Regions from separate parts of the Pseudoalteromonas sp. SCSIO 43101 genome, predicted to be linked through region 2. Evidence: predicted binding sites of a transcription regulator. Region 2 holds the regulator's gene; each other region holds the start of a gene.
The links. Region 2 encodes FliA, which starts transcription of late flagellar genes. Its sites were predicted from a motif close to CTAAAGNTNNNNNNNNNNNNGCCGATA; they were not measured.

Region 1: a site for FliA is predicted at 3,533-3,559, ahead of pomA (flagellar motor protein PomA). Genes of this name have one in related genera too.
Region 3: a site for FliA is predicted at 2,866-2,892, ahead of J8Z25_RS01380 (DUF5610 domain-containing protein). Genes of this name have one in related genera too.

What each region holds. Positions count from the first base shown of each region.
Region 1 is NZ_CP072673.1:887,423-897,553, reverse strand. Features, by position in the region: gene J8Z25_RS04220 (DNA topoisomerase III) at 1-1,097, opposite strand, end outside; gene J8Z25_RS04215 (hypothetical protein) at 1,163-1,639, opposite strand; gene J8Z25_RS04210 (flagellar motor protein MotB) at 1,775-2,698, opposite strand; gene pomA (flagellar motor protein PomA) at 2,702-3,469, opposite strand; gene xseB (exodeoxyribonuclease VII small subunit) at 3,742-3,984, shown strand; gene ispA ((2E,6E)-farnesyl diphosphate synthase) at 3,989-4,876, shown strand; gene dxs (1-deoxy-D-xylulose-5-phosphate synthase) at 4,966-6,828, shown strand; gene J8Z25_RS04185 (ligand-binding sensor domain-containing diguanylate cyclase) at 7,052-10,131, opposite strand, start outside.
Region 2 is NZ_CP072673.1:1,083,367-1,093,497, reverse strand. Features, by position in the region: gene J8Z25_RS05195 (flagellar motor protein MotB) at 1-32, opposite strand, end outside; gene J8Z25_RS05190 (flagellar motor protein) at 39-803, opposite strand; gene J8Z25_RS05185 (protein-glutamate methylesterase/protein-glutamine glutaminase) at 796-1,959, opposite strand; gene J8Z25_RS05180 (chemotaxis protein CheA) at 2,022-4,313, opposite strand; gene J8Z25_RS05175 (protein phosphatase CheZ) at 4,329-5,096, opposite strand; gene cheY (chemotaxis response regulator CheY) at 5,114-5,497, opposite strand; gene J8Z25_RS05165 (RNA polymerase sigma factor FliA) at 5,538-6,248, opposite strand; gene J8Z25_RS05160 (MinD/ParA family ATP-binding protein) at 6,275-7,135, opposite strand; gene flhF (flagellar biosynthesis GTPase FlhF) at 7,128-8,609, opposite strand; gene flhA (flagellar biosynthesis protein FlhA) at 8,630-10,131, opposite strand, start outside.
Region 3 is NZ_CP072673.1:272,715-282,845, reverse strand. Features, by position in the region: gene J8Z25_RS01390 (RNA recognition motif domain-containing protein) at 418-897, shown strand; gene murI (glutamate racemase) at 860-1,654, opposite strand; gene J8Z25_RS01380 (DUF5610 domain-containing protein) at 1,721-2,836, opposite strand; gene trmA (tRNA (uridine(54)-C5)-methyltransferase TrmA) at 3,001-4,098, shown strand; gene J8Z25_RS01370 (2-thiouracil desulfurase family protein) at 4,101-4,553, opposite strand; gene J8Z25_RS01365 (thiol:disulfide interchange protein DsbA/DsbL) at 4,612-5,250, opposite strand; gene J8Z25_RS01360 (thiol:disulfide interchange protein DsbA/DsbL) at 5,269-5,892, opposite strand; gene J8Z25_RS01355 (serine/threonine protein kinase) at 5,924-6,898, opposite strand; gene ccoG (cytochrome c oxidase accessory protein CcoG) at 6,964-8,394, opposite strand; gene J8Z25_RS01345 (hypothetical protein) at 8,672-9,031, shown strand; gene J8Z25_RS01340 (hypothetical protein) at 9,031-9,234, shown strand; gene J8Z25_RS01335 (YecA/YgfB family protein) at 9,231-9,845, opposite strand; gene J8Z25_RS01330 (type II secretion system protein N) at 9,865-10,131, opposite strand, start outside.

The DNA of each region.
Region 1 (10,131 bases), 200 kb from region 2:
TCAGCTTGCTTGCAAGCTTCACTTGCTTGGCCTTCATTATTAGCAATAGCAGCAATAATACTCGCTGCATCTTTATGATGCTCTTTTGGTAAATAGCGATTATCTGAACGAGGATAAGTAATTAACTTATGACGCTCATACAAGCTTTGGCAGGTATCTAACACCTTTTGTGCAGGCATTGAAAACGCTTTTGCCGCATCGATTTGTAAAGCTGATAAATTATAAGGTAACGGTGATTGTTGTTTTTTTTGTTTTTGCTCAAGGTCAACCACTTTAGCTGGTTGATTAGTTATACGTGATACAACATTTTCAGCAAGCCCTCTATGTAATACTCTCCCCTCCTCATCTTGATAAGGTTCGCATGCTTTACTTGGTTGCCACTTAGCTGAAAATGTTTGCTGCTGCTCAGTTTCAAGATGAGCTAATACTTCGTAAAAAGGTTTCGCTACAAAGTTAGCTATTTCATTATCACGATTTACAACAAGACCTAAAATAGGTGTTTGAACACGACCTACAGATAACACATTACCAAACCCTGCTTTTTGCCCAGCAAGCGTATAAGCCCGAGTTAGATTCATGCCAAATAGCCAATCAGCACGTGAGCGAGCTAATGCAGACACACTCAAGGGAATAAAATCGCGATTCGACTTTAAATTATTAAGTGCTTTTTTAACTGCACTTAAGTTTAAATCGCTTATTAATAGTCGTTGAATTTGCTGTTTTTTGGCTTTGCTCAGTTTGACCTGCTCGATCACTTCATCAACCAATAGCTGGCCTTCACGGTCAGGGTCGCCAGCATGAACAATTACGCTTGCCTGCTTAATAAGCTTTTTTAATACGGTGAGTTGTTTGCGTGTTTTTGCTTTAGGTTTTAATTGCCATTGCTCAGGCACAATAGGTAAATGCTCGAATCGCCACTTTTTAAAACTTGTGTCGTAATCATCTGGCTCGGCTTGTTCAAGTAAATGCCCTATACACCAAGAGACACAATCACCATTACCAAGCTCTATATAACCATCCTGTTTTTTATGAGGTTTAGGCAGTGCATCCGCAATGGCTCGCGCCAATGACGGTTTTTCGGCAATGTAAAGTTTCATAACGCAACACTAATACTGTTTTTATAAACAGTATTCTAGCACAGGAATTTTAACTTAGGAATGGCTTACGCCTGCTGCCGGCGTCGGGTGAAAAGGTAAATAAGAGGTAGATAACACACAACCACTGTACCAACATTGATTAAAGGTAACAGGGTTTTATACATATAGGTGCTGTACGATAAGTCCCAAAGATGACGATCGACTAAACGAAACAACTGTAATATGGGAGCCATTATAACGACCAGTTGCCCTAAAGCACTTTGCCATAAATAGACTTTGTCTTTAATCCCCAAGTAGGCAATTAAAGCCATCCAAGCAATATCATTAAAAGCCCACACAACATAGCGCCACACATAAATATCATCAAATGCTTTTAGAGCAGAATAAATAAGAGTTCCGAACAAGAAGAAGGCTGCCGTGATAACAGCAAAGTAAAGTGCGGGCCAATCTTTACGAAGATAAAATACAAAAATAGCCGGGCTCAGAATGAACACCCAGCTATGATCTAATGTCACAATGACAGAATCAATCCAATGAGGCAAAGTTACTCACCTTGCGTTTTACCATCATCATTGTCATCGCCACCGCCGCCATTACCTGGCATATAGCTGTACTTATCAACTTTTTTCATTTTTATACTCCATTACATGTGTTAATGAAGTTTCACTTTAATTGATTTATTGTCTTACATCAATAGGGTCAGATTCGTGAGCTTTACCTTGCATGATAGATATTTCGACACGACGATTCCGCTTGCGATCTTCATCAGTCACATTCGGTACAAGAGGCCTAGTTTCTGCGTGACCTACAACCATCATACGAGATTTATCAAAACCAGGGGCTTTTTCCATTTCGCTTGCAACGGCAACTGCACGTTTTGAAGATAAATCCCAATTATTAGTATAAAGCTCATTTGATACTTGGAAGTCGTCAGTATGTCCTGACACGGTTATTTCACCCGGCACATCTTTTAATAGTGTCGCAATATCACGAATAATAGGCTTAAACTTAGGCTGTAAAAAGGCGCTGCCAGATGGGAATGAGCCATTCTCACGGATGCGAATAATAATTTGTTGACCTAATGACTCAAGTTCAATCGCACCATCCATAATTTGCTGTTCAAGCTGCTGGGCAATTTTCTTCACAAGCTCATTAGTCTGTTCTTGGTCAGCCGCAGAAATTGACTGCTCCAATGCTTGTTGCTGAGCCGTACTTTGCGATTCACCACCACGCTTATTACCACGTTGCTCTTGACGACCACCGGCAGAGCTTTCATCACCAGCTTGAAACTCAAGCATTTGCTGAGTCATTTCTACGGTTTGTTGTTGAATCGTTTCGATAGGGGTAGGTTCAGGTTTACCAGGGGTAAACTCCATTGCTATTACCGAGGTCCCTTTTGGAATATCTTTTACTTCAATTTTGTTTTGCACACCAAATGCAAACTTCATTGAACCAGCAATTTGCTTAAACTTCAGTACATCCATTTCCGAGAAAGCAAGTAAGAGTACAAAGAAGCACATTAATAATGACATTAAATCTGCGAAGGTTCCCATCCAGGCTGGTAAACCTGGTGGTGGACATTTGCACTCTTGATCGGACATGCCCTACTCCTCGGTATCAACTTTACGTTTTGATTCAGCTAGGTAATTTTTCAATATACCTTCAATGACTTTCGGATTTTGGCCATCTTGAATACCTAGTACTGCATCGAGAATTAAGCGTTGGTTAAGAGCTTCTTCATCTTTACGTAGTTCTAGCTTTACCTGAATAGGAATTGCTACAACGTTTGCTAAGAAAGCACCATATAATGTTGTTAAAAGTGCAACCGCCATCGCAGGGCCGATTGCTTTCGGGTCATCCATGTTTGATAGCATAGCAACCAGACCTATTAGCGTACCGATCATACCCATCGCAGGGGCAATATCAGCAAGTGACTTGAATAAGCCTGCGCCAAGTTCATGACGATTAGCGGTGAGAGAAATATCTTTCTGCAGAGTGGCACGAACAACATCAGCATCATGACCATCCACTAACATATCCACCCCTTTACGCATAAAACCGTTGGGGATTTCGGCTTCTTCTAATGCTAGAAAACCACCTTTACGTGCTGAGTCAGCTAATTCTACTGCTTTTTCAATTAATTCTTCTGGAGATTCGATTTTGAACATAAAGGCTTTAGCAGCCACTTTACCTATGCCCAAAAATTGCCCCATGGTGAAATTCGATAACACGATAAAAATCGAACCACCAAATACAATGACTACCGAAGGCGTGTTGTAAAACATTGCAACTTGGCCGTCACTACTTAACACCATCGACATAGCAATTAAGCCTATGGCACCAAGAATACCTATTATGGTTGCTAAATCCACATACCCCTCCAGAGGAACAATTACACGACACCCTCAGGCATCAAATTTTTATTATTAACTGCTTATCGGCAAGCAATTGAAATACTTAAATCATTAAATGAATTAATTATATTTTAATGTAAGATTTTTAAGCTACAAGTTTAAGCTGTATGTAAAAGCGTAAAAATAACATATTGAAAATGGATTATGCGTAAAAAAACACATCATTCTTTGACCTAGTTTAGCATTCCCCCTAAAATTGGCCTCACTTTCTAACAGCTATCGAGGCCACAATGGCAACAAAGAAACCAGAAAACTTAAGCTTTGAAGAAGCGCTGGATGAATTATCTCAAATAGTTGCACAAATGGAGCAAGGTGAATTGTCTTTAGAACAATCACTAAAACAATTTGAACGTGGTATTGCGCTGGCGAATGCTTCATCTGGTAAGTTGCAACAAGCCGAACAAAAAGTTGCCATCTTAATGGGTAACGATAGCCAAGCTCCTCTTAGCAATTTTGATTCAAACTTGGACTAATTAAGTGCAACTAAAAGAACAATTACAACGCGCTCGAGAAGACGTTGAGGCACATTTAAATCGCTATTTCGCACAGCCACTTAATACCGAAAAGAACATTAAAGAAGCTACTCATTATGGTGTTTTAAATGGTGGTAAGCGCTTACGTCCTTACCTTGTATATGCGACGGGCCGAATGATGGGTGCTAACAAGGCCGATCTCGATATTCTTGCTGCTGCCATTGAATGTATTCATAGCTACTCATTAGTCCATGATGACCTACCTGCAATGGATGACGATGACTTAAGACGTGGTCGTCCCACCTGTCATATTGTCTATGGTGAAGCGCAAGCAATACTCGCTGGTGATGCATTACAAACACTAGCATTTGATTTAATCGCCAACCACCGATTTTCAGTTCCTGCGAGCCAGCAGGTAAAAATGATAGCCTCGTTAAGCAAAGCCTCAGGTATTGAAGGTATGGTAGGTGGACAGGCACTGGATATAGAAGCGACTGGTAAAGAAATTAGCGTGTCTCAGCTAGAGCGTATTCATCAGTTAAAAACGGGCGCCTTACTAAACTGTGCAATTACACTTGGTGCATTAAGTGCTAATAGCTGCGATGAACATACTCTAAAGCAGTTGAACTTATTCGGCCAAGCAATAGGTCTGGCTTTTCAGGTACAAGACGATATCCTAGATGTAGAAGCTGATACTGAAACATTAGGTAAGCCACAAGGTTCAGATATTGCCGCCAATAAAGCAACTTACCCTGCTTTATTGGGAATGGCAGGTGCAAAGCAAAAAGCACAAGACTTACTGGCTCAAGCTCATCAAGCTCTTGAGGCAATTGATTACGACACCAGCGAACTGGCAAGCCTTGCTAGCTATATCGTTGAACGTAATTATTAATGCCTAAAAAAGAAAGACAAAATAACTAAAAAATCAGAGCAGCAATGGGCTATAATGCACTCTGGTTAGCGAAGGATGTATATAAAATCATGACACTTGATAGTAGCAAGTATCCATTATTAAGTTTGGTTGACGAACCAGCACAACTGCGTGATTTAGCGCAAGACAAGTTACCTGCGTTTAGTAAAGAGTTACGCGAATACCTACTTAACTCAGTTTCGCAAAGTAGTGGTCATTTAGCATCAGGTTTAGGCACTGTTGAACTAACGGTTGCGCTTCATTATGTTTATAACACGCCTGAAGATCGTTTAGTATGGGACGTGGGTCATCAAGCATACCCACACAAAATCTTAACTGGTCGTCGTGACCAAATGCATACTATTCGTCAAAAAGACGGCTTACACCCTTTCCCATTCCGTGAAGAAAGCCCTTACGACACCTTCAGTGTAGGTCATTCGAGCACTTCAATTTCGGCTGCACTAGGTATGGCCATTGCTGCTGAAAAAGAAGGTAAAGATCGTAAAACAGTTGCTGTTATTGGCGATGGTGCGATTACTGCAGGTATGGCATTTGAAGCGATGAACCACATGGGTGATGTAAACCCTAATGTGCTAATTATCTTAAATGATAATGAAATGTCGATCTCTGAAAACGTGGGTGCACTAAACAATCACTTTGCACGTATTTTGTCTGGTAGCTTCTACACCAATATTCGTGAAGGTAGCAAAAAACTTCTTTCAGGCTTACCACCTGTGAAAGAGCTTGCCAGCCGAATGGAAGAACATTTAAAAGGTATGGTCATTCCAGGTACTTTCTTTGAAGAGTTAGGCCTAAATTACATCGGCCCAATTGATGGTCATGATGTTAATATGATGGTCGATACCTTACGTAACATGCGTAATCTCAAAGGTCCGCAGTTACTGCATATCAAAACACAAAAAGGTAAAGGTTATAAACCTGCTGAAGCGGATCCAATTGGCTACCATGGCGTACCAAAATTTGATCCTAGCATGTCTAAATTACCAAAATCAAAACCTGGCGCGGCTACATTTTCTAATGTATTTGGTGACTGGTTATGCGATATGGCAGCCCAAGACGACAAGCTGATGGCAATTACCCCAGCGATGCGTGAAGGTTCTGGCATGGTGCGCTTTTCTAAAGAGTACCCTGCGCAATACTTTGATGTAGCTATTGCTGAACAACATGCTGTAACGCTTGCAGCTGGCCTTGCCTGTGAAGGCTTAAAACCTGTTGTTGCTATTTATTCAAGCTTTTTGCAACGCGCTTACGACCAACTTATCCACGATGTGGCATTACAAAACTTACCTGTTTTATTTGCTATTGACCGTGCAGGAATTGTAGGTGCAGATGGTGAAACTCACCAAGGAGCCTATGACTTGAGCTTTATGCGCTGTATTCCTAACATGATTATCATGGCACCAAGCGATACTAATGAGTGTCGCCAAATGTTGTATACAGGTTACCAATGCAATCAACCTGTTGCTGTTCGTTACCCTCGAGGTAGTGCGGGTAATTGTGACGTTGAATCGACAATGAGCGCGATTGAAATTGGTAAAGCGCGTAGCATCAAGCTAGGTAGCAAAGTGGCAATCTTGTCGTTTGGTACGCTATTAGAGAACGCCAAAGTAGTCGCCGATGAACTTAACGCAACAGTGATTGATATGCGCTTTATTAAGCCTCTTGATACTGATGCTATTAGCGAATTACTAGCTAGCCATGATGTGATTGTTACCTTAGAAGACAACGCCATTGCGGGCGGTGCAGGTTCTGCTGTGAATGAGCACCTAGCTGCAATTAAGGCTAACGTGTCTATCTTAAACTTAGGTATTCCAGATGAATTCATTAAGCATGGCACGCAAGATGAAATACACGCCGAAATGGGCTTAGATGCTAATGGCATCTTAGCTAGCATCAAAGAGTTCATGGCTTAAGCCAAACAGCATTCACAAAAAAGGAGCTTTAAAGCTCCTTTTTTAATACCAATCCGCTTAATTAAGTAGTCTATTTTGAGGCAATTAAACCTCGTTGATAACAAGGCAAAAATTTCGTTATTTAGTTGTTCTAAATGAGAAATTTTTAACGCAGTTAGCGACAGGTTTAATCCCTCAAAATGATTAAGTATTATTGTGGGTTGGTATAATACCAATGGAAACTCTATCGCATCCAAATTTTTATATCGGCTAAGCCATTAGCTTGTAATGCACTGAGCTGCTGATCAACATTATTGCTTTGCTCGAACTCAAAGGCATCTAATTGCTCATCAAAGGTAATGTTTGCAACACCATCACCACCACGCTTTTTAACTTGATGTAATGCGATATCAGCAAGATTGACTGAAGTTTCCCAACCAATAACTTGTCCACCCAATAAAGGTAATGGGTAGAAAGACCAGCCAATCGACGCAGTAATGGTGGTTGACTCACCATTTGGTAATCTAAATGGATTTGCTGCAATCGCTTCACATAAATCAGCAACATAATTGTCTATCGCTGTACGTTTGAAATCACGTAGTAAGAGTAAAAACTCATCACCACTCCAACGTGCGACATAGTCAGAACCTTGTGTACGGCTATTAAGTAAGGTTGCCATTTGCTGTAAACAGCTATCGCCTGCAAGTGGCCCATAAGCATCATTAATTCGGCTAAAGTTATCAAAGTTAATGATCAACAATACCAATGATTTGCCCTGCGCTTGTAATGACTGCGAGTTTCGCTGGAAGTGCTCGATATCTTTTGGTAGTTGATCAAACAAGAAACGGCGGCTACGTAATCCAGTAAGCTCATCAGAATGGCTAACTAACTTAAGCTGTGAATTTACTTGATTAAGCTTATCGTTGGCTTCACGAAGCTCAACAGTTCGTTCTGTTACTAAGCTCTCAAGAGCTAATTGTTTACGTTTCTCTTGCGCTCTAAATACCCAGAACACAAGATAAAACAATAAAATAAAGCTGCTGGTGATCAAAAGTCTGAAATAGATAGTCTCGTCAAAGCGACGCGGCACCACAAAACTATACTCAGTACGACGTGCTTTTTGCCAATCTTCACCACGGCGTTTTGCTTCAAGCTGGAATAAAAAAGAACCCGGCGGTAAGTTGGTATAAATTGCCTCACGACGAGTATTAGCATAACGCCAGTCACTGTCCAAGCCACTTAAGCGGTAACGGAACTCAATACTTGAAGGGGCATAATAATCAATCGCAGTATATTTTAATGTCACATCACGCTCATCAATTTGCAGCTCAGGTTTATTACCTAAGGTTGCCGTACTTAAATGACGAAGCGGCGTGATCAGGCTTTCAATACGAGGTTTCAGAGCTTGCACACCAAAAAGCTCAACACTCTTTGGAATTTCAACAACACCTTGTAGGCTTGGGTACCAAATAGAGTTACCTGTATCTGCCACAGCATCATGGCCAAGACCGGCACAACATTGACTAGCTTTACCATCGAGCTGACGGTCAAACGATGAGATCACTTGTTCTACTTTTAAGCTCTCAATGTCAGTACCAAACTGCTCTACCGGCATGCGATATACGCCTTTCATGGTACTTACCCAAATACGCTTTAACTGCTTATCGTAAACGAGACTAAAAATAGACCCATACGGTAGACCATCGGTCGCATCTAACTGACGCCACTGACCTTTGGTACTGCGATAAAATAGACCATCGTTAAGTGAGCCTATTAATATCCCCACCCCTTCAATATTTAAAATACTGGTGACGTAAGCACTTTCTAAACTAGTTTGGTCGCCAATTTTCTCAATACCTCGGTCGGTAAAGTAATAAGCCCCTTTACTGGTACCAATTAAGCCAAAGTTTTGCTCATCAAGAACATAGGTTATAAATTTACTGCTTAAGAATGCATTGTAAGCAAATGGTGTTAAACCACCATAACTTAAGCGATACATACCTCGGCCAGTACCAAGCCAAAAACCGCCTTTGCTAGAACGGCTAATTGCGAATACAGGGTTATCTCGTAGCGCTCGCCCAGGGACTGTATATAAGTTTTGGTTTTCGTAATAAAACACACCGCGACCAGTTGCGATGTACAAACGGTCACCATCAAATTGTAAGTCGTGCACCGCAGCTCGACCAAATTGATTACTCGGAATTTGATTTACAAAATTTTTGTTATAATCGAAGTAGCCAACACCACTTCGATTGGCCACCCATAATTTGCCATCAGGTGCTTGGCTAATAGCCATCACCGCTTCTGTCATATTTGAAATAGCAGAGTGACGTTCAATACGCCCCTCATGAGCAAGCCATAAACCTTCACTGAAGCTTGCCAGCCAAATATTATTTTGATTATCACGAAAGATATCAGCAAACCAAATACTCTGATCTAGCTGACTTGGCTCAACCCATTGCCAATCACCTGAGTTATCACGAAACAACAGCCTACCATAGGTCGAAATCCATAACGCCCCATCAGAGTCACTCATAAACTTATAAACAGCAGAGTTACTCGCATTTGGCAGTGGGAATGGACGCAGCTCATCATCTAAATCAAGAAAATAAGCACCTAGCTCAGAGGCTAGGTATAAGTTACCTTCAAGCCAAGCCATATCATGAATAATGGTTTGTGCTAATCGTTCAGGTAATGACACTTTTGCAGTGAGTTCTAATCGTAATTTTGCAAAGTCAGAAGAGGTATTAGTTAAGCGCAGTAAGTGACGCTCATTAACCAGCCAAATACCTTCTGGCGACAAAGCCATTTGACTCACTGAACCAACAATTTGCGTAATTGCAGTGGCATTAGATACCGGTACGATTAACGCTGAGTTTTGATTTAGTGTGACTTGATTTCGAGCAACATAATAAAGGCCGTTCGCGGCAATCCAGATACTACCTTTGGAGTCTTCAAGAATATCCCGCACAGGGCCTTTGACGTTAAAGGTTTGCGACATCATAGTTTTAGGATCAAGTGTCACCAAGCCATTTTTGGTACCTACCCAAAGTAATCCAGTGCTATCAACCAATAACTTATTAATACCGTTACTTGGCAGGAAGTCGCTATTTTGCGTATTGAAGTTGGTGAAAGTATTACCATCAAATCGGCTTAAGCCAAACTGTGTGCCTAGCCACATATAGCCTTGCTCATCTTGAGCAATACTTTTTAAAGATTGTGATGGCAAGCCATTTTGGATGTTCCACTGTTTAACGACATAGTCAGTAATAGATGCAAACACAGGCATGCTGCAAAGCATCAACAAACAGACAACTAGAAATC
Region 2 (10,131 bases):
GACGTGTTATGACGCAGACGACGGCGCATCATAATAAATTACTCTTCAACTAAGCTTGGACGCTCAACACGGTACGCCTCAAGTTTTAGTTCTATATTCAGTGGGCTTTCACCTTGCGAGATAGCAATAATGCCTTCAGCAAGTAATTCATGATACAGCATCTTTTGTTCAATTTGCTGCTTTAACTTATTGGCCATAGGTAAGAATAATAAATTAGCTAAACCTACACCGTAGATGGTAGCGATAAAAGCGGTGGCGACACCCGCACCCAATTTTTCAGGATCTGTTATAAATTGCATTGCCTGAATCAAACCAAGTACCGCACCTAAAATACCAATTGTTGGACTATACCCCCCCATCGCTTCATAAACTCGGCTAACCTCTAACAAGCGCTCTCGTTCAAGCATTAAGTCAATTTCAAGGGTATCTCTAAGCTTTTGCTCATCGATACCATCAACGAGTAGACTCAACCCTTTTGCCGCGTATGGATCTGTATGAGAAAGTGCCTCAGATTCAAGCGCTAAGTAACCTTCTTGGCGTGCTTTGTGCGACCAGCGCTTTACTTGTTCGATAGCTGCATCAATATCATGATATGGCGGAAAGAACACCCAATGACTAATTTTGAGTGTTTTTGCAAAAACACTACCAGGGGTCTGGAGCATAACAGCCCCAAGCGTACCGCCAAGAACAATAATCAGCGCAGGTCCATTGAACAAAGCTGTGACAACGCCGCCTTCTAATGCATAACCAAATGCAATAGCACTAATTGCGATAATTAAGCCGAGAAAAGACAGCTTATCCACAGCCAGTCTCACGCGTTAGGCGGGCTGCAACATCTGTGAGCGCTAAGCTTTCACTAGCCAAACCAGCATTCGCAACGGCTTGTGGCATACCATACACTACACTGGTTTTTTCATCTTGCGCCCAAATGGTTGCACCGACTTGCTTAAGCATACGCGCTCCATCACGACCATCAGCGCCCATACCCGTTAACACCACGGCTAAAACATCACCGCCATAGGTTTTTGCTGCACTCGCAAAGGTAACATCAACACTTGGCTTATAAGTAATACGTGGGCTATCATCTTCAAACACACGTAATGTACGAGAGCCGCTGCGCCCTTCAATCAACATTTGTTGACCACCTGGCGCTAAATAGGCTGTACCTGGCATTAAGCGGTCACCATTTTGCGCTTCTTTCACATTGATTCTGCATAAACCATTGAGGCGTGCTGCAAAAGCAGGAGTAAACGCAGCTGGCATATGTTGAATAAGCAAAATAGGATGCGGAAAGTTAGCAGGCAGCTGAGTTAAAATGGTCTGTAGCGCAACCGGCCCACCAGTTGATGTACCAATAGCAACCAACTGATATTGCTTGCCCGAAGCTCGAATTTTACTTGTACTCGATGACGATTCCGCAGGCGAACTAGCAGGAGCTGAACGGCTAAAGCTGCGATCAGGCTGAACAATACCGCTGCTAGTACTTGTAGCGCTACTGCCCCTTGGTGCAGGAGCCGGAGTTGGTCTCGAAATAGGTGCTGGGCGCGAAAAACGAGAGAGGCGACGACGACCAATTTCTTTTACTTTATTTTGTAAAAGCGCGATTGCATCTTCATTATTACGTGCAATGTCTTCGAATTTTTTCGGTAAAAAATCTAAAGCACCAGCATCAAGTGCATCGAGGGTTGCTGTTGCACCATCACGGGTGAGTGATGAGAACATTAAAATAGGAGTCGGTGTTGCTGCCATTATTTCTTTCACAGCACTAATGCCATCAAGAACTGGCATCTCAACATCCATAGTAATTACATCAGGTCTTAATTCACGGGTTTTATCTACCGCCTCACGACCATTAACGGCAAAACCAATTACCTGAATATTGCTGTCTTGCTCTAAAATTTCGCTTACTCTGCGGCGAAAAAAGCTTGAATCATCAACAACTAATACTTTGACTGCCATTGGCACTCTCTTGTTTTATATCATTTAAAGTGCAGCTAAACACTGCACTTTATTATTTATTATTAGCCAACGTAATGTTTAAGCATACTAGGTACATCAAGGATCAATGCAATCCCACCATCAGAAGTAATTGTCGCACCTGCCATTCCTGGCGTGCCTTGTAATAAGGCATCTAAAGGTTTGATAACCACCTCTTCTTGACCAATTAATGAGTCAACAACAAAGCCCACTTGTTTAGTACCTATTTGTACAATCACCACGTGACCTTCTGCTTTACGCTCTTGGCGGTTGGCACCTTTTACTAACCAATGTTGTAAATAGAAAAGCGGAATCGCTTTTTGACGAACTATTATTGTCAGTTGGCCATCAACTACGTTAGTTTTAGTTAAATCAAGGTGGAAAATTTCGCTTACGCCAGCAAGCGGTAGAGCAAAGGTTTGCTCACCTACAACAACCATTAGAGTTGGTAAGATAGCAAGCGTTAATGGCACCTTAATTTCTAGTGCAGTACCTACGCCCAATTCCGACTGGATGTTAACCGAACCATTTAACTGGGTTATTTTAGTTTTAACCACATCCATGCCGACACCGCGCCCTGAAATATCAGAGATCTCTTCTTTCGTTGAGAAACCAGGAGCAAATATTAGGTTGTATGCTTCTGTATCCGACAAACGGCTTGCTTGATCATGATCAATTACACCCTTGCTGATTGCGATTTTTTTCAGCTTATCAGCATCCATACCAGCACCATCATCACGAATGGTAAGCAGAATATGATCACCTTCTTGTGATGCTGAGAGCGTGACTGTACCTGTACGCGGCTTACCTGCAGCTTCACGCACATCTGGCATTTCAATACCATGGTCTACAGAGTTACGTACTAAGTGCACCAATGGATCAGCAAGTGCTTCAACAAGGTTTTTATCTAAATCGGTTTCTTCACCTACTAGCTGCAGATTAATGTCTTTTTTCAAGCTACGAGCTAAGTCACGAACTACGCGTGGGAAACGACCAAATACTTTCTTAATTGGCTGCATCCGGGTTTTCATTACCGCACCTTGTAAGTCTGCGGTTACCACGTCTAGGTTCGAGATGGCTTTACCCATTGACTCACTGTTGCTGTTATTCGCAAGACTTACCAAGCGGTTACGAACCAATACAAGCTCACCAACCATGTTCATGATTTCGTCAAGACGTTTGGTATCAACACGAACCGTTGTTTCTGCCTGTGGAGGCGGAGCCTTTTTCGGTGCCGCTGAAGCTGCTGGCGCTTTTGCAGGAGCTGGAGCAGGGTTACTAGCTGCAGGTTTCGGTGCAGGTGCAGGTGCCGGTTTAGAGGCTGCAGGCTGAGCAGGTTTTGTAGGTTCAGCTTTTGGTGGCTCAGGTGCTTTTTCCGCGGTTGAACTTTCCAATGATTGAGGAGCTGTGCCTTTGCCATGTAACTCGTCAAGAAGTGCCTCAAACTCATCATCACTAATTTCATCGTCTGAATCGCTGCTTGCTGCCTCCGCAGTAGGGGTGGCAGAGGCTGGCTCAATAGAACTTGTAGCTTCAGGCTTGGCAGTATTATCTTGTTTTACTTCCCCAAAATTACCAACACCGTGCAATTCATCTAATAAACTATCAAATTCATCATCGGTAATATCATCACTGTCACTGCTATTTGACTCAGGAGCAGATGCTGCTGGTCCTTGGCCTTTTCCATGCAGCTCATCTAACAGGCTTTCGAATTCATCTTCAGTGATTTCGTCAATATTTTGAGACTCAGCGCTGCTATCAGCAAGACCGCCGCCATCAAATAACATATCGAACGCAAATGGGTCATCTTCATCGATGTTGTCTGTTGCTGTATCTGCTGTGACTTCAGGCGTATCAACAACAACCTCTTCAACTGCTGGTTCTTCAGGTGCAACTGCAACGTCCTCTGCTACAGATAAATCTTCACCTGCAAGCTCTTCTGCAGTAGGCGGCTGACTTAATTTATGAAGGACTTCTAATAGGGCTGGATCTGCAGGCTCTGGTTGTTCGCGATTTTGAATCGTGGCGAACATTTCATTAATAGTATCAAGGGCTTGTAATATTACGTCCATTAGCTCAGGCGTAACAGTGCGTACACCTTGGCGTAATAAATCGAAAACATTCTCTGCGCCATGACAAGCATCAACAAGTTCAGTCATACTTAAGAAACCTGCACCACCTTTAACAGTGTGGAAGCCCCTAAAAATGGCGTTTAATAGATCTTTGTCTTCTGGGTTGTTTTCAAGCTCAACTAATTGCTCCGACAATAGCTCTAAGATTTCTCCTGCTTCAACAAGGAAATCCTGTAATATATCTTCATCGACTTCAAAGCTCATGCAGCTACTCTCCTCTTAGAAGCCCAGACTTGATAATAGATCATCGACTTCATCTTGTCCTGAAACAACATCATCGCGAGACTCTTTATCAATAATCGGCCCTTCAGGACCTGCTAGTGTGTCACTTGGTGCAGGTGCTTTTTCTATGGCCTGTTTTTCTTGTTGTTGATGACCATCTTCTTGACTGCCAAACACAGTTAAGAGATTAATTAAACTGTCTTCTACTTCTCGCACTAGTTCAATGACACGACGAATAACTTGTCCAGTTAAATCTTGATAATCCTGCGCCATCAGCACATTGGTCATCAAGCCTTGAAGCTCATCGGTTTTTGTGTGCGAGTTATTCATGAACTTATCTAGGCTATGACATAACGATTTAAATTCACCGAGTTCAATTTCTCGGTTCATTAAACGATCCCAAGTAGGCTTAATTGCAGCAATTTCATCAGCAAGTTGTTGCGCTATCGGTAAACTTGCTTCAACTGCATCCATAGTTTTATTGGCGGCACTTTCTGTCATTTCCATAACATAATTTAAGCGCTGCTTAGCATCTGGGATAGCGTCGGTAGTTAAATCAGCGAGACGAGTATCTAGGTCAAAGTTTTTTAACGCTTCATGAAGTTGACGCGTCAATTTACCGACTTCAGCAAACAACTCTGATTGCTCTTTTGACGCAGCATCAAGAATTAGCTTATCAGCTTTTTCTTGTTCACCATTTTCAAGATACTCAACAAGTTGACGAGCTTGCTCTAAACTTATTTGAGGCGCAGCAAGTGCTGACATAAGCCTCTCCCCTTAGATTAACCTAAACGTTCAAACACTTTTTCCAATTTGGTTTTAAGTGTCGCAGCAGTGAATGGTTTAACGATATAGCCATTAACACCTGCTTGAGCAGCAGCAACAATTTGTTCTTTTTTCGCTTCAGCTGTCACCATTAACACAGGAATATGCTTAAGGCTATCATCAGCACGAATTGCGCGTAACAAATCAATACCTTGCATACCAGGCATGTTCCAATCTGTTACAACAAAATCAAATTCTTGATTTTGTAGCATTGGCAATGCTGTTGAACCGTCGTCAGCTTCCTGCACATTGGTAAAACCTAAATCCCTTAATAGATTTTTAATGATACGTCTCATTGTAGAAAAATCATCAACAACAAGAATTTTCATGTTTTTATCCAAAACATCCTCCGGTGAGGTTTGAACCTTTATTTACTTACTACTAATTAATCCAGTCATTGATTTTTGCTTTGAGCTTAATCATCGCCTGACCATGTATTTGACTCACACGCGACTCGCTAACATCGAGTATGTGTCCTATTTCTTTTAAGTTCATTTCGTCGTTGTAGTACAAAGACAAAACGAGAGCATCTCTTTCTGGTAACGATTGGATAGCCGTTAATAGAGACTGGTTAAACCGCTCATTTTTAACGTTATTAAACGGTTTGTCTAGTCCTAAATCCTGACCTACTGGTGTGATGACATCTTCATCCACGCCTAAGTCTTCAATGCCTAATACTTTACTAGAATTTACATCATGTAGAATATGATGGTACTCATCCAGTGTAATATCAAGTTTTTCAGCTACTTCAGTGTCTTTTGGTTCACGATTTAACGTGCTCTCTAATTCGGCAATGGTTTCTGCCACTAGGCGGGCATTTCGGTGAACTGAACGTGGAGCCCAGTCACCTCGGCGAATTTCATCCAGCATAGCACCACGAATACGAATACCTGCGAAGGTTTCAAAACTAGCACCTTTGCTAGCATCAAAGTTTTTTGACGCTTCAATCAGGCCTATCATGCCTGATTGAATTAAATCATCGAGTTGCACACTGGCAGGTAAACGAGCAATTAGATGGCACGCCACTTTTTTCACTAAAGAGGCATGTTTTTCAACAATCGCATTTAAATTTTGTGCTGATTGATATCCCATCGCTTTATTCACCGATGTTGTCATAGTTAGCCGTTTACTAGTTTTTCAATAAAAAATTCTAAATGGCCAGACGGTTGATTAGGGATCGGCCATTTAACTGCTTTTGTTGCTAATGTTTTAAACGCCACCGCTGCTGGTGAATTCGGGAATAATTCAACGATTACTTTTTGACGGCGCGTAGACTTACGCATGTTCTCGTCATAAGGAATGGTTGCTACTAACTCCATCGAAACATCTAAAAAACGATCCGTTACTTTTGAAAGTTTAGCAAATAATTCTTGCCCTTCACGCAAACTGCGCACCATATTGGCAACAATTTTAAATTTATATACGCCATGCTCACGGCTAAGTACTTTTATAAGTGCGTAAGCATCAGTAATTGAGGTGGGTTCATCACATACAACTACAACAACGTCTTGGGCTGCACGAGAAAAGCTTAATACCATGTCTGAAATACCTGCGGCGGTATCAACAATTAAAATATCAAACTCAGTGTTTAACTCGCTAAATGCACGTATAAGACCTGCATGCTCAGATGGCGATAATTCAACCATACTTTGAGAACCAGACGTTGCTGGTACAATTTTGATTCCTGCAGGGCCTTCGACGAGAATTTCATCAAGCTCACACTCGCCCGACAAAACATGAGATAAGTTACGTTCAACACGAAGGCCAAGCATCACGTCACAGTTTGCCAAACCTAAATCGGCATCTAATACTAATACACGATTTCCTTGCTGGCCTAATGCGATTGCGGTGTTGAGTGAGACGTTGGTTTTACCCACTCCACCTTTACCGCCAGTAACAGCGATAACTTTAACGCCACTATTATTATTTTGATTCATTTTGCGCAGGCCGCTTGCTTGATCTAATACTGTGTTAATCATACATCCCTACTGTGTTCGACGCTACTGCTTGACGTCTTGAATGTTGTGCTTTTGCTCGTTTTAAATACAATTGTTCAGCTTTTTTCACTAGTTTTTCAGCATTCGCTACGCGAATATCCTCAGGAACGCGCTGACCGTTAGTAAGATACCCTATTGGCAGACGATTTTGAATCGCTATGCTAATAATCTCACCTAAACTTAAAGATTCATCCAATTTAGTGAAGATACAGCCACTTAGGTGAACCTTTTTAAAGTGTCTTACGGTTTCTTGCAACACATTTATCTGCGCTGTAGCACTTAATACTAAATAACTACGAATATCAACACGCTGATTACGCATTAAGGTGTTTAATTGTTCAGTTAAGCGTAAATCTCGTTGGCTCATACCCGCAGTGTCTATTAATACTAGACGCTTATTACGTAAATGGTATAACACTTCAGCTAATTCATTCGCATCTTTTACTTGCTTTACACCACAACCAATAATACGACCATAAGTAGCCAATTGTTCGTAGGCACCAATTCTGTATGTATCAGTGGTGATCAGTGCAACTTTATCAGCACCATATTTTTGTGCTCCAAGTGCTGCTAATTTCGCAACTGTGGTTGTTTTACCAACGCCCGTTGGACCAACTAGTGCAAAAACTCCACCTTGGCGTAGGATTTCGTTGTTAGTTGTATGCATTTGGTTTTCAACCATTTGCAGCAGCGCTTGCCATGCTTGTTGGCGAGATACATCATCAGGAATAAAACACGCCATTTGCTCAGCAACATCACGCTCAATCCCCATACCAGCTAAACGATCAATCATACAAGCGCGTGTTGGATCACGGCGCGCCATATCTTGTTGCATTAATCCAGATACTTGGTGTTCAAGTAATTGACGAATCGCATTCATTTCTTCGCGCATAGTCGTTATTTCTGATTGATTAGCTGGGGCTGAGTTTTTATGATCAGCGGGTGAGTCTAAATCATCAAAACCTGCGTCTAAATCGTCATCAAACCCTAGGCTATGAGCTTGAGTTTGTACACGAGGTGCTGCTTGCTGCTGATAACGAGGAGCTTGCTTATATTCAGGCTGTTGCTGCTCAAAGCTTGGTTCTTTTGGTTGATAATGTTCACTCGTATCAATACCAGATTGACTAAACATTGACGCCAGCTCTGGCGAACGAGGGCGTGGGGCTTGACGCTCAAGTAACGCTTGTAGGCTATCAGCAACTTTCGCTTGCGGCTCAGGTTTAGCACGCATTGGCTCAGGCTTAACAAAATTATGCTGTGGTGCAGGTGCTGATTGTGCCACTGCAGGTTTAGCTTCGGCTTTCGGGGCTGCTTTGTCGTAATCAACAGCTGCAACGATTTCAACGCCGTTAGCAAGCTTTTTGTTCGACATAATAACCGCATCAACACCTAACTCATCTTTCACTTCTTTCAGTGCAGTGCGCATATCTTTAGCAAAAAAACGTTTAATTTTCATGGTTCAACCCCTTTACTATCCTATTGTTGGCCTACTGAGCTGACAATCTTAATCTGTCTTTCGTCTGGTACCTCTTGATAAGACATCACCCTTAAACCTGGGATTGTGTACTTAACGAAGCGAGATAACACAGTACGTAACATTCCTGACGTTAACAGTATCGAAGGTTCACCGGCCATTTCTTGGTTTTGATGCGCTTCATTCAATGATTGTTGAAGTCGCTCTGCAAGGCTTGGCTCTATTCCGGCACCTTCGTCACCTGCATTCTGAAGTGACTGATGCAACATCTGTTCCAACTCAGGCGCCAAGGTAATGACAGGGATCTCAGAAGACATACCAACAGCGTCTTGAACGATAAGTCTGCGAAGTGAAATTCGCACTGCAGCCGTTAGTACATCAGGGTCTTGGCTACGTGGACCATACTCAACAAGGGTTTGAACAATCGAGCGCATATCGCGAATTGCCACCCCTTCATTGAGTAAGTTTTGTAGCACTTTTACGATAGTAGTAAGTGGTAATACGTCAGGAACCAGTCCTTCAACAAGACGTGGATGACTCTTCGCTAACATATCTAATAAGTTTTGTACTTCTTCATGACCAAGTAGTAAAGCAGCACTGTTCGTGAGTAACTGACTAATATGAGTTGCAACTACCGTTGCTGAATCAACGACGGTATAGCCAAGTGATTGTGCTTCATCTTTTTGGTCAGGTTTGATCCAAACCGCATCTAATCCAAATGCAGGGTCTTTTGTGGCAACCCCTTTGATTGGACCAAATACTTGGCCTGGATTAATCGCTAGCTCATCACCATGTTTAAGCTCACCCTCACCGCTTGAAACACCCATCATAGTGATTCTGTATGCATTAGGGTCGAGTTCTAAGTTATCACGAATATGTACAGGAGGTACTAAGAAACCAAGCTCCTGAGACAGTTTCTTACGCACACCTTTAATACGATTTAACAGTTCACCACCTTGAGATTGGTCAACGAGTGGAATTAAGCGATAACCTACTTCTAAGCCAATAACATCAACTTGCTGAACGTCATCCCAACCCAGTTCTTTTTGCTCTTGTTTGTTGGCAACCCCTGTACCTGGTGCGCCACCATTTGCTTCTTGCTCGGCTTTTTCAGCTTCTGCTTTCGCTTTTTGTTGTTGTGTGAAATAAGCAAGGTAACCAAGTAAAGCACCTAAGCTTAAAAATGCGATGTGCGGCATACCTGGTACTAGACCCATGATGATCAGAATACCTGATGCAATATAAAGTGACTTTTCGTTACCTAGCTGTGTCTTAACTTGGTCGCCCATATTGTGCGACTCATTCTGACGAGTAACAACGATTGCGGTACCGATAGACAGTAATAGTGAAGGCAGCTGTGCAACTAGACCATCACCAATGGTTAGCAAGGTGTATACTTCCATCGCACGGCTGAAAGATAAGTCATGTTGGATCATACCGACGAATAAACCACCAACGATATTGATCACTAGAATGACGATACCTGCTATTGCATCGCCTTTTA
Region 3 (10,131 bases), 810 kb from region 2:
TTGCTTTATATTGTTAAAGAACGTTGCGACGTTGTCGCTAGGGATGCGTATAATACATCCTTAATTTTTCGAGTCAACACTTAATTTCAAACTTTCTTTCGATAATTTGAAACCGAAGTTTCACTTAACTCTCTGCTACGTTGTTCAGCGTCTTTCGTTGCTGCCCGCCGTGTCAGTGGGGTCGCATTATAGGGAGATCCAAAAACAGTTCAACACTTTTTTTCGATCTTTTTACTGTTCGCTCAAAAAGCGAACTAAAATTACCGAAAATAGCAAAAACGGTCGCTATTATGGCTGTTTTTTATGCCAATATTCATAATTTCATGCAAATTTCATTGCTATGTTCATTTAACTCGTTAAGATAGCAAGTTCACAATGTTAAATTAATGTTTATTTCTTGTTTATTGGTAGATCAAAATGAAATTACCCGATCAAAAATCTTTTCTTTTCTCCGTTATTCTTGCTGTTTTGGGGTTTGTAGTTGTTAAGTTTGCATTTGCAAGCTTAGCGTTAGACCCAGCATTGCTATTTGGTGCAGGCTTATTAATTGGTGCTTTAGTTATTGCTGCGCTTTCATCAACGTCAAGTGAGGAGGCCGAAGTAAAAACAAAAACTCTTTATGTTGGCAACCTACCTTATCGTGCTAATGAAGGTGTTATTCGTGCTTTATTTGAAGAACAAGGCAAAGTTTTCAACGTACGCTTACTAAAAGATAAAAACACAGGTAAACGTCGTGGCTTTGGATTTGTGGAAATGGCTGAAGCAGATGCTGAAAACGCAATCAATCAATTAAATGATAGCGAATTCCAACAGCGTACTTTAAAAGTACGTGAAGCAAAACAAAAACAAGAGAACGAGACTAATAGCTTCCGTGAGGGATCTGATCAGTCAGCGTAATCAGCTCAACGTTTAATTGCGAGTGACAAATAGGAGCCGTTGCATAAAAGTGCAGCGGCTTTTTTTTATCTCCGGTTACTGTGTATCCCCGAAGTTCAATTAAACTTTTAACGCGATTAGCAATCGCTTTGCCTGAATCTATAAGTAAGATCCGTTGTTTATAATAGTCATTAATCGCATTTGCTAATAATGGAAAGTGTGTACAGCCAAGTACCAATACATCTATATCTTCTGCGATAGCTAGACCACACAATTCTTTTTCAAGTTTTTCTTTATTGAGTGTCTGCGTATGAAACAGTGTTTCTGCTATTTCCACCAGCTCAGTTGAACCATATAAACTGACTTGAGTGCCTTGGCTATAAGTACTAATTAAGTTTGCAGTATAGTGGCTCTTGGTCGTCGATGGCGTTGCCAACAAACCAATATGTTTGCTATTGCTTAAAGCGCTTGCTGGCTTTATCGCAGGCACAACACCAACTACTTCTATATTTGTATACGGGCGAATAGTTTCTAATGCAGATGTAGAGGCGGTGTTACACGCAATTACTAGGATATCTACGTGTAATTTTTCTATTTCGATAAACTGTAGTAGCGCAAAAAGGCGGGTTATGATCGTTTGCTGGCTTTGCGCGCCATATGGCAATAAAGCATTATCCATAAAATAGCTATAATCAGCATCTGGGATCAGTGCTTGGATCTGTTCAAGTACGGTTGTCCCACCTATACCAGAATCAAACACCATTATATGAACTGACAAACTGCTTACCTCGGATTATCAAAGGCCAGCAGTTTGCCATGCAGCTATATAAAAATAAAGAAAGGGTTAAGCTTCTTCAGTTGCCGAACGTAGTTTATTCATTTGTTCAAACATTGCTTTGGTATAATCCACCAGCTTGCTTACTTCTTCTTTATCTTGGTTTAACCATTGTAAGATACCAGCAAGTTCATTTTGCAAACCTAACTCACCCGCTTTATTGAACGCTTGTTTCAAATCGTCATTAAATGGCGCTATTTTATCAGCGACTTCTTTTTCAGGGGATGGTTTATATTCTTCATACCCTTTTATAGCAGCAACTGTTTTTGTTTGTTTCAGATCCATGGTAAAGCCAACGAGTTGCTCGTTACCTAAGTTCAACTCTTTAGCTTGTTCAAAGGCGTCTTCTAATGAACCAGAGAAGAATGTTTCGCTAACACTCTGCAAGTCTTCCATCAATTCATTGATAGCTTGCTGCTCTTGCTCATTTAAATCACCATTGACTGTCATCGAGAATGATAAGTCACGTGATTGAGAAGATTCACTGACAAACGCTTCGTTATCGCCATTTTTGCTATAGCCGCTTGCTGACTTACTTTCGTATGCATCAGCAAAGCTAATACTCACTTCATCACCTTCAGCAGTAGTGAAAGTGTATTCTGCGTTATTACTTAAACTAACGTATTGGGCCTGGCTTACTGAAACCGAATTTGGTTTAGGATTGAACAAGTCTTCTTCTAATTCATCAATACCTTTATAGATACCTTCTTTAGACTTTTCGATACCCTCTTCGATGTCATCATTAAGAATACCTGACCCTTTTAGCTCATCATAAGCATCGTCGATGCCCATTTGTACACCTTTTCGTGCATCACCAAGCATACCTTTGAGCTTTTCATCATCAGCACCATCTGCTTTTGCTTTGCGAAGCGCACCGCCAACAAAGTCGAGAACGTTTTTAACGATCTCTTCAAAGTCGAACAGTGGTTTATCTTTTTTCTCTTCGGCTTTAGGTAAACCTAGTGCCTCAGCAAGTTTATCATCAAGAACTTTAGCAGCCAGCTCTCGGCCTCGTTGCTGGTAACTATCTTGACGATTTTGAATAGTAGGCTGCTGCAATGCCTGTTTGCCATTGTATTTATTCACATTTGTATTAGGCATATAGCCTAGGTTGCCAATTTTCATGATCCGACTCCATGTTATGGTTAACTCATTATCGGCCAAAAACCACAGAACTTAAGTTTTTTGTATAAAAAAACGACACTAAAATAAATAACAAAACTAGACAAATCCTCAGCGCTCCCTACAATAGCGCCGTTATAAAGCTAAGAGATAAAAGGTAATCAGCCATGGCGGTTATAAAAATTGATACAACTCAATATGATGCACAATTGAGTGAGAAAGAGCAGCGCATCACCTCACAGTTTAGACGTTTTGGGGTCGATAAATTAGAAGTGTTTGGCTCTGACCCTATTCATTACCGCCAACGTGCAGAGTTTCGTGTCTGGCATGAAGGTGAAGACCTTTTTCACATCATGTTTGATCAACAAACTAAAGAAAAGATCCGTGTTGACGAGTTTGACCCTGCAGCGCCTTTAGTGGGTGAAGTCATGCAAGCCATGATCGAAAACTTAAAAGACAATGAAGTTCTGCGTCGCAAGCTGTTTCAAATCGATTATCTTTCAAGCTTAAGTGGCGAGATTCTAGTTAGTTTGTTATACCACAAACAATTAGATGAGCAGTGGCTACAAGCTATTAAAGAGCTTAAAGCAAAACTTAGCACACAGTTTAAAATTGATTTTATTGGCCGTGCTCGCAAGCAAAAAGAAGTGATTGGTAATGATTTCGTTATTGAGCGTTTAAACGTAAACGGTAAAGAGCTTATCTATCAACAAGTCGAAAATAGCTTTACTCAACCTAATGCGAAAGTGAACATCAAGATGCTAGAGTGGGCACAAGCGCTTTGCCAACCACTTAGCAATGACTTACTGGAGTTATATTGCGGGAATGGTAATTTCTCCATTGCTCTTGCAGATTCATTCGACCGCGTATTAGCGACTGAGATTTCAAAATCATCGGTTTACTCTGCACAATACAATATCGCGCAGAACAAGGTTGAAAACTTAGATATCATTCGTATGTCGAGTGAAGAGTTCACTCAAGCAATGAAAGGCGAGCGCACTTTCTCTCGTTTGGATGGCATTGATCTGAAAAGCTATAACTGCCAAACAATCTTGGTGGACCCACCACGTGCTGGCATGGACACACTGACTTGTGACCTAGTTGCGAACTACGACAATATTATTTATATCTCGTGTAATCCAGATACCCTAGAGCGTGACCTTGACCACTTATGCAAAACCCATGCAGTAAAGCGTTTTGCTATTTTCGATCAATTCCCTTACACCCACCACATTGAATCAGGTGTGTTTTTACAGCGTAAATAAAATTAGTCTGCCAGCGCTTTAAATAGTGCTGGCAACTGCTGCTCACTAAACACTTCTATATTGTTGTCAGTTAACAGCTTTGCAGTTAACCCCATCCCTGAAATTTTCCTTCCAGAATGACTACCATCGTAAATCGTATTGCGACCACATGACGGGCTTGATTCTTTTAACAAGGCATAACGAATACCTTGCTTTTGGCAAAGTTTAAGAGCTTGTTCTGCACCATAAGCAAATTGCACTGTGACATCTTGCGCATCTTTGGTGAGTACTCTTCCCAATTTAATTTCTGCTGGCGGCCTTGGTGTAGGTAAGCCACCAGCTACTTCAGGGCAGAATGCAATAAGCCTTCCCTGCTGTTTTAGAGTTTCTAAGCCAGGATGAAGTAAATTTTGCGATTGCCCGTCATAACGAACATGGTTTCCTAACAAACAGCTTGAAACTAGTATTTTTTGCATTTGCTTTACCAATAAAAAAAGCTCCGCGTGCGGAGCTTTAATTTTAATTAAACTAAACTTATTTATCAGCTAGGTAATTAATTAAGTCTGCCATGCTCTTTGCATCGCTAATACCTGAATCCGCACCTATAATCACGCGATATTTACCATTAACAATAAAAGTTGGAACGCCTTTTAAAGCACCTTTTTGTTGGTAGTATTCTTGGTCGCGTTTCATTTTAGACGCCATAGTACGTACAGAGAAGCTGTTGTAGTACTTATCAAAATCTTCAGCCGATACACCTTGTGAAACGAAGATGTCTTTCATGTCTGCTAGTTCGTTAATACGTGCACGCTTACCGTGAATATGATTAAACACAGCGGCTACTAACGCGTCTTTCTGTGGTAACACATTAGCCGTCGCATAACCTTGCGCTAAGATGGTTTGAATCTCTGGGTCACGAGGACCTGAAAAATCAACATGACTCTTTTTGAACTTTACGCCCTCTTTAAGAAGTGTTTTAAGCTCTTTCACTACTGGCTCGAAGTTATTACAGTGTGGGCAGTAGAATGAGAAGAACTCTTTTACTTCAGGCTTTTTAGAAGCGCGTGCATCAATCGTTTCATAATGCTTACCTTCTTCATATTGAGCAGCTGAGGCATTTGCCGCTAAACCTAGCGTGGCAGCCATTAATACAGCTTTTACTAACTTGATCATTACTTCTTTACTCCAAAATTATTGTTTTAATAAGAATTCGACTAACTCATCAAGCATCTGCTGGCTTTTGATGGTATTTAAATTGATTTTATATTTATCATTTACGATAAAAGTAGGCACACCTGTTAACGCACCCATGTCAGAATATTTTTGCTGTTTATCTTGCATCGCTTTTTCAGCACTAATCACTGGCATGCTTGCAATTTCAGCATCAAACACATCGTTGCTAATACCATTGGTCGCAAGTAATGCTTTAACGTCTTTCATGTCTTTAAGTAAAGCGCGTTGTCTGTGGATGCTATTAAAAATTTGGTCAGCAACTTGCTCTGCTTTGCCATGCTGCTTAGCAATTAAGTAGGCATAGCTTAAATTACTTTGTGTTTGCTTAGATACACCACCTAAAAAGTTAACATGGCTTTTTACAAACTCGGTACCTTCAGGAAGACTTGCAGTTAATGCTTTTGCTACAGGCTCAAACTGAAAACAGTGTGGGCAATAAAACGAAAAGAACTCGGTTACTTGCGGTGTTGCACTTTTCTCAACTTTTAAAACTTCATATTGATTACCTGCCTCAAAATCAGCAGCAAGGGCTGCAAAAGGTAAACATAAAATGAGTAGACTTAACTTTAATTTTTTAAACATTATTTTCTCGTCTTTATTAGCTTTTAAAAATTTATGGTAATAATTTTAATGGTGCTTCCTGTAGCGCTGCAAGCTGTTCTTTTAACGCTAGTATTTGCTGCTCCCAGTATTTGTCTTCAGCAAACCATGAAAAGTTCCGTGGGAATGCTGGATCATCCCATCTTTTTGCCAACCACCCCATGTAATGCACCATTCTCATCGCTCTGAGTGGTTCTATCAGTTTTAATTGGCTGTGATCGAAGTCACAAAATTCTTCATAGGCAGCCACTAAAGTGTCTAACTGTAACAGTTGGTTGTTACGATCGCCACTGAGCATCATCCAAAGGTCCTGAATGGCAGGTCCTTGTCGGCTGTCATCCAAATCAACGAACATCAATGCATCACCAGACCACAATATATTACCAGCATGGCAGTCACCGTGCAGGCGGATAGTTTCAACATTTTTATACTGTTGTGTGGTTTCTTTGATTACCAAATCTAAAATTGTATAGAAGGCGTTCTCTAATGTCATTGGCACCAAGTTACTTGCCTGTAACTGAACTTTAGCTGTCTGAAGATATTCTTCGCAACTGATCACAGGCCTATGTTCAAATGGCTTTGCTTTTGCTACCTGGTGCATTCGACCAATTAAACGGCCAAGCACATCGAGTTGATCTAAATTATCAACTTCAAAAATGCGGCCACCCACACTAGGGAATAACGTAAACAAATAGCCATTATGCTCAAACAAGCTTTGCCCTTCGATAATAACAGGCGCAACAACCGGCACTTCGGCCTCAGCAAGTTCAAATGCAAACGCATGCTCTTCTAAGATTTGCGCCTTACTCCAGCGTTCTGGTCGGTAAAACTTAACAACATATCGTTGGCCATCTTCTGCTTTAAATTGATAAACACGGTTCTCGTAGCTATTTAATGCCAGCAGTCCTGATTCAGCATAGACACCGATACTTTCAACTGCATCTAAAATTGAATCGGGTGTAAGGTCAACAAAACTAAATTTACTCATAATGTCTCATCATATAAAAAAAGCGGGAAAATCCCGCTTTTTATTCATTTACTCAGTGTACTTAATTATCGTGCCTTAAAGAAGTTACTCGGCTGTGAAATCTGCACATCAGGCTCACCATCGACAGAAAGTATAAACTCAAACTTTGTCATTGGCTTTTTCAAATCATAAGGGTCAACAACCAATGACAGTGGTACATTGTATGATTCACCAGAAGGCACAGTGAATGTTTGTTTGCCTATGTACTCAAAGTTATCAAGCCCTTCGACACGAATATTAAATGTCTGCTCATGTTGCGCTTTATTGATAACCTTTAATGTATAGGTATTTTCAACTAAACCATTAAAGTCAACACGGTATAACTGATTACGGTCACGAATAATATCTAAGTCCATAGGTTTACGCATTGCAATGTTCGCCACCAGCGCCCCAGTTAGCAGCACTAAGATGACGAGATAGCCAATTAACTTAGGACGAAGTGCATGGGTTTTGTTATCTGGTGTTTCTAAATTACGCTCTGTGGTATAGGAAATAAGTCCGCGAGGGTAATTCATTTTATCCATCACCCCATCACATGCATCGATACACGCACCACAATTTATACATTCGTATTGTAAACCATTACGAATATCGATCCCCGTCGGGCAAACCTGAACACACAAGTTACAGTCAATACAGTCACCTAAACCAAGTTCTTTTGGATCTTGTTTGCGTGAACGTGGACCACGGCTCTCACCACGCGCTTCATCATAGCTTACTGTGAAGGTATCTTTATCGAACATAGCTGATTGAAAGCGAGAGTATGGGCAAATGTGTAAACACATAATTTCGCGCATCCAACCCGCGTTACCATAGGTACACACCGCAAATACGGCTAAGCAAATATATGAATATGCTGTTGCATCAAGAGTAAACAGATCAGGTAATAGTTGGCGGATAGGCGTAAAATAACCAACAAAGGTAAATGCGGTATAAAGTGAGAATAACCACCAACTTCCGTGTTTAGCACTTTTTCGCCAAAACTTATCAAAATCCATCGGGCGTTGATCAAGTTTCTTACGCTGATTAGCGCTACCTTCAAACTTTTCTTCAAACCAAATGAAAATAAAGGTCCAAACGGTTTGTGGACAGGTATAACCGCACCAAACCCGACCATAGAAAGTAGTTACCAAGAAAAGAGCAAAAGCCGCCAACATTAAAATAAAGGCAAGGATTGTCAGGTCTTGTGGCCAAAGCGTTAAGCCAAAAATGTTAAACTTTTGCCCTACCAAATCGAACAATACAGCTTGTTGGCCGTGGAAATTAATCCAAGGTAGTAACATAAACGCAAGCATACCGACAAAACCAATTCGCTGTCTGAGCAATTGATGTAAGCCAGTTACAGCTCGAACATAAATACGGTTGCGTGGATTAAATCTATCATCGAGGGAAGCATTTTCCGGTTTCTGGATTTTCACTTCCGTTGGGATATTTTTAACCTTAATCTGTTTATCCATTAAAATTCCTCAACGCCACTAGGAAATAACATTCAAACATATGTTTATAGCAGATGGTTCTCTAAGCTCTTAGGCAAATCAGAATACATCTCATTACGTTCAAAGATTTCTGAAACTTCAAATCTATAAAGCATTATACTCAATCTATAAAAAATTTCAGGGATTGATCGAAAATACGACATTTTAATTATTTAATCGTATCTGCTTGCTTTTAAAACGACCATTTTATTAAACTTGCACCTATACCGTATTTATTTAGATCAAAGATTATTGTGCTATGAAAAAATTTCTTATTTTAGTGCTTATTATTTTAGCACTTTTCACGATTGATCACCCTTTGATCAAAGAGCCTAGGGAAAGGTTACTAGGAGATGGCGTATCATTACTATCTGATGCGAGTAAAATTAATCGTAGTCCCGCGGCGAATATGGCAAAAAATAATATTAAGTCACAACTCAATTTATCTAATTCAGAGCTTGAATATATTGAGGACACATTTACAACAGACGATAAGCTGCAAATTTTTCACTTACACTACTGCCGTGAAAAAGACATTAACTTGTATTTTTATGGTGACCGCTTAAACCGAGTATGTAGTATTGTCTCGAATGCGCTTGAGGAAAGGCTAAACAAGTAATGGACTTTTCTGCTTTAAACAAAAAAACCAGCGATTCGTTCGCAAAACAGCGCAATATTTTAAAAAAGCTTGGTAAAGGGCAAACCTTATACTGTGAAGTGTGTAAAGGCGCCCTTACCTTAGACTTAAAAACTGATCAGCCAGGTAAAGGCGTTGTACGCTGTAGCAAAGGTTGCACAGACATCCTATTAGAGCTGGGTTAGTTCCAGCCCTCATCGTTATAAAGTTGGCTATTTACAGCAACAACTTCAATAAGTTCTGCAAAGCCAGCGGCAAACTCATTCATCACTTCATACTGCTGCTGACATAATTGCCCTTCAGATAAACCATGCTCAGTTGCGAGGGCTGCAATTTCACTACTTTCAAGAGTAAAAAAGCCTAAGCTTTGCAGCGCGGTAGCCAACGCTTCTTTAAGTTCATCAGCTAAATGTGGAGCACTTAGTAGCTTATTAACGTAGCCTTGTGCACCATGCATAAAACCTTGGCTCCAATGCTGGCATTCTTGAATATCTAGGTATTGTTGCCCTTGAGAGCTCAGCTGCAGGCTCACAGGTAATGCAAAACCCGTTTCAAATACTTGCTCGCTGATCTGCTGATACAAGGCCATAAATGCAAACAATACTTGCTCATCCATTTGCCCATCAGAGCCTGGTGCAACCTCTTCTAACCACTGGTGAACATCAAGCGGCTCAGGAGCACAAATCACGGCAAACAAGTAACCTTGGGTTTGCGCCAAAGTAAGCGCATCTGGATGCTGCGCTAAAAACTGACTTAGAAGCTCGCTTTGCTGCTTTGAAAACTCAGGTAATTGCATACTATTCAATTAATCCAATTTAAAAGTTAAGCGGATAACGGCCTTCGTTATCAGGACGACCAAGGAACTTAGCTGCATCATGCACTTCTTTTGGTAAGCTTGCTTCAGGTTTAATATAGCCAGCTACTTTAAAGTCTAGATTCGCTTTTAATACTGCATCAGCTTCAAGTCCTAAACGGTTTTCTGGGTCTACAAGTACTGCTACATCACCCGATTTACAACTTAAACGGCCGCTCAGAGGACCAATACTAAACCAGTTGTTCATTCCTTTGACATCAATGTTAGG